Regions from separate parts of the Blastococcus sp. KM273129 genome, predicted to be linked through region 2. Evidence: riboswitches for the same ligand, from Rfam matches in the RefSeq annotation. Region 2 holds a riboswitch; the other holds the start of a gene.
The links. Region 2 has a riboswitch for S-adenosylmethionine ahead of E9565_RS23510 (putative leader peptide). Riboswitches for the same ligand answer to the same signal wherever they lie in the genome.
Positions count from the first base shown of each region.

Region 1: linked by a shared signal. The riboswitch ahead of thrC (threonine synthase) and the one ahead of E9565_RS23510 (putative leader peptide) in region 2 are both predicted to bind S-adenosylmethionine.

Region 1 is NZ_SSXB01000029.1:7,380-9,570, forward strand. It holds gene E9565_RS10460 (HAD hydrolase family protein) at 1-766, opposite strand, end outside; SAM riboswitch class I at 825-959, shown strand; gene thrC (threonine synthase) at 972-2,191, shown strand, end outside.
Region 2 is NZ_SSXB01000011.1:34,409-36,599, forward strand. It holds gene E9565_RS05140 (methionine ABC transporter ATP-binding protein) at 1-837, opposite strand, end outside; gene E9565_RS23510 (putative leader peptide) at 974-1,048, opposite strand; SAM riboswitch class I at 1,055-1,149, opposite strand; gene E9565_RS05145 (hypothetical protein) at 1,161-2,087, opposite strand.

The DNA.
Region 1 (2,191 bases), on a different contig from region 2:
CCGAGGCGTTGGGGACGGCGGCCAGCGCCTCGGCCATGCCGTCGACGGCGGCCCCGTTCGCGGTGATCCACAGCCGGCCCACCGCCGGCGCCATGTCCAGGTCGCTGACGCTGTCCCCGATGGCCACGGCGTCGTCGGGGGAGAGCCCGCGGCGCTCCAGGTCCCAGGCGATCGCCGCGCCCTTGGAGATGCCGCGCGGCATCAGGTGGTAGACCCGCGGCGGGGCGGCCTCCTCGGCCAGCCCCATCCACGGTGCGGCGGGGATCGCGCCGTTGTCCTTGAGCGTCAGCCAGCCGGCCCCGCGCTCGGCCAGCCACGCGTCCACGGCGAGCGCGTCCACCCGGCCGCGGAGCAGCGCGTCGGTGGCGTGGGTGGCGTGCCACGGCGCGTGCCACTCCAGCCGCCCGGGGTGCGCGGCGACCAGGTCCTCGACGACGCCGAGCTCGGCCATGACGTCCATCGGGGTGCGCTCCCCGTACTCCTCGGGCAGCGCGCCCCGCAGCCGGTGGGTGTTCCGCCCGGAGCCCCAGCCGATGGTGGCGCCCAGCTCGGCGATGGCGCCGTCGGCGGCGAAGATCCGCGCGGCCTCGACCACCTGCTCGTAGGTGCGGCCGCTGACCAGCACCAACGCCGTCCCCGCCCGGTGCAGGTCCAGCAGCGCGCCGGCCGGCCCGTCGGTGAGGTCCCGTCCCGCCGTGTGCCAGAAGGAGCCCCGCGGGCCCACCATCGTGCCGTCGAGGTCGGTGTAGACGACGCGCGCGCTCACCGGCCCATCCTGTCCCGCCGCCGGGCGCGCGCCGCGACTGGGTAGAGTCCACCCCGTTCACTCATCCAGAGGGGCAGAGGGACACGGCCCGACGAAGCCCCGGCAACCGCCGCCTGCCGCGCTCCGCGCGACGGGCGGGAGGTGCCAATTCCGTCCCGCGCGGCTCGACGGCCCGCAGCGGGGAAGATGAGGAGGTAGTCGTCGCATGACCCTCACCGCTCCCGGATCGCTCCAGGCCGACTCCGCTGCCGGCGGCCCGGTGCCCCCCTGTCCCGCGCGCGGGCTGGTCTGCCGCAACTGCGGCGCCACGTTCGGGCTCATCGCCCAGCACGCCTGCGCCGAGTGCTTCGGCCCGCTGGAGGTCGACTACGACCCCGAGCTGATGAAGGCCGTCACCCGCGAGCAGATCGAGGCCGGCCCGCAGAACATCTGGCGGTACGTGGCCCTGCTGCCCGTGGGCCAGGACCCGGCCGACCGCGTCTCGCTCGACCCGGGGATGACCCCGCTGGTCCGCGCCGACCGCCTCGCCGCCGAGCTCGGCCTCACCGGCGGGCTCTGGGTCAAGGACGACTCGGCCAACCCCACCCACTCCTTCAAGGACCGCGTCGTCAGCCTCGCCGCGACCGCCGCCAAGGGCCTGGGCTACAAGAAGATCGCCGCCGCCTCCACCGGCAACCTGGCCAACTCCGTGGCCGCGCACGCCGCCCGCGTCGGCCTGCCCTCGTTCGTCTTCATCCCGAGCGACCTGGAGCCCGGCAAGGTCGTGCAGTCGGCGGTCTACGGGCAGACGCTGGTCGCCGTCGACGGCTCCTACGACGACGTCAACCGGCTGACCAGCGAGCTCGGCGAGACCGACGAGTTCGAGGACACCGCCTTCGTCAACCAGAACGTCCGGCCCTACTACGCCGAGGGCTCCAAGACGATGGGTTACGAGATCGCCGAGCAGCTGGGCTGGCGCATCCCGGCCCAGGTGGTCATCCCGATGGCCTCCGGCTCGCTGCTCACCAAGGTGGACAAGGCGTTCCGCGAGCTGGCGGCGGCCGGCATCGTCGAGGCCACCGAGTGGACGATCTTCGGCGCGCAGTCGGCCGGCTGCGACCCGATCGCCACCGCGTTCGACAACGGCTGGGACGTCGTCAAGCCGGTGAAGCCCACCGGGATCGCGAAGTCGCTCAACATCGGCAACCCCGCCGACGGCCCCTACGCGCTCGACGCGATCCGGCGCACCGGCGGCGCGGTCGCGCGGGTGGGCGACGACGAGATCGTCCAGGGCATCCGCGACCTGGCCCGCACCACCGGCATCTTCGCCGAGACCGCCGGCGGGGTGACCGTCGCGGTGCTCCGCACGCTGGTCGAGAGCGGGCGGCTCGACCCGGCGAAGGAGACCGTCGTCCTCAACACGGGGGAGGGGCTGAAGACCCTCGA
Region 2 (2,191 bases):
CTCCCCGATCAGGGTCTGCAGGACGCGGGTCTCCGGCGTGCGGTCGGTGACGGTCACCCGCAGCAGGGCGCCGTCGTGCCCGGCCCCGGCGTCCGCGACCGGCGCCGGGAGCAGCGCCTCGCCCAGCGGCGAGCCCGGCCGGGTCAGCACGTCGGCCAGCCGGCCGCCGTCGACGACCCGCCCGCGGTCCAGCAGGACGGCGCTGTCGCACACGGCCTTGACCACGGACATCTCGTGGGTGATCAGCAGGACGGTCAGCCCCAGCTCGTCCCGCACCCGGCGCAGCAGCTCCAGGACCCCGGTGGTGCTGGCCTGGTCGAGCGCGGAGGTGGCCTCGTCGCAGAGCAGCACGTCCGGGCGGGCGGCGAGCGCGCGGGCGATGGCCACCCGCTGCTGCTGCCCGCCGGAGAGCTGCGCGGGGCGGGCGTCCGCGCGGTCGGCGAGGCCCACGAGGTCCAGCAGCTCCCCCGCCCGCCGCCGGCGCTCGGCCCGGCCGACGCCGGCGAGCTCGAGCGGGTGCTCCACGTTCCCCGCGGCGGTGCGCGAGTCGAGCAGCTCGAAGTGCTGGAAGACCATGCCGATGGACCGCCGCGCCTGCCGGACCCGCTCGTCGGGGAGCTCGGTGAGCACCTGCCCGTCGACGGTCACCGAGCCCGAGGTGGGCCGCTCCAGCAGGTTGACCAGGCGCACCAGCGTGCTCTTGCCCGAGCCGCTGGGGCCCACGACGCCGGCGAACTCGCCCCGGTCGACGGACAGGCTGACGCCGTCGACGGCGACGACCTCGCCGGCCCGCCCGCGGGCGGGGAAGACCTTGCGGACGTCCTTCAGTTCGATCACGGGATGGGGTCTCCGGGGGTTGAGCAGGCACGGGCGGGCGACGACGCCGGCGAGGGCGTGGTGGACCGCGGTGCGCCGCGGTGGGGGCGGCAGGCCCGCCGCTACGAGGGCGGGCGTCGCCGGGAGGCGGGAGGCCTCAGCGGCACAGGGCTGTGCCGGTGCGGCACAGGTCGACGTGCCGGCGGGCCCACGAGAGCAGCTCGTACCGCATGGTGTTCCTCCATCGGTCCTGGCAGTAGCACCCGCGCCCGCCGATGCGGGGGGTTGCTGCGACGTCGACGAGCCAGGTCTCTCAGCCGCTCCGGATGGTTGCGGCAGCGAGTCTACGGACCGGATCCGGGCGTTTCCCCTCCACGACCTGCGACGTCACTCACAGCGACGTCCGGGGCCGGCCCCGGCACGCTCGTGGGGACCGCGCGGAGCAGTCGGGCCAGCAGCCAGCCACCGACTGCACCGAGGACGGCGAAGCCGGAGATCGGGCCGACGACCTGGGCGGGCGTGAAGGAGATCCCGGCGGCGACCTGCAGCGCGGTGGCCAGGGAGATCGACGGCAGCAGCAGCACGATGGTCACGAGCAGCGGTGCCGCCAGCAGGTAGCCGAACGGCTCGCGGCGGCGCACCAGCAGCCCGGCCAGCGCAGCCGCCGGGGTGATGACGGCCAGGTCGAGGGAGTACGTGACCGTCGTGGTGTAGACGTCGAGCAGGTCGGGCGCGGTCCCCTGCAGCAGCGCGGTCACGAGAGGCTGCAACCAGACCACGGCCGTCACCGCCGCCGAGGCGAGCAGGAACCAGGACAGGGAGCGGTGCGGGAGGTCGGGGTCCGCGGCAGCGGCGGCCAGGGCGGCCCGGCTGGTCTCGCTGAGCGCCGCGACGAACCCGAACAGCGAGCCCGAGAGCAGCGTCACGTAGGCCAGGTAGAGCGGGTTGTAGGCCACACCCAGGGCGTAGTTGGCGTAGACGTACAGCAGGTAGCCCAGCGAGCCGGCGAGCAGCAGCGTCCCGCGCGGGGATGCCTTGCGGTGCTCCAGCCAGGCCCGGACCACGAGCGGGATGCCGAACGCCAGGACGACGGCGTCGACGGCGGTGTTGTTCGTGGCGGTGAAGACCGTGTCGTAGCGGTACAGCCCGGATCCGGCCAGCCGGGCGGACTGCCCGCGCGGGGTGACCACCGTGACCGGGTCGGCCGACGGACGCCACAGCAGCCCGACCGCCGCCGCTGCAGCACCGACCGCCGCCACCAGACCGGGCAACCTGCGCAAGGCTCGTCCCACAGCGCCGTGCTTACCCGTCCGGCCCCCGGCTAGCCACCGGTCCGGCGCCGGAACGACGAACGCCCGGCCCCACGAGGCGTGGG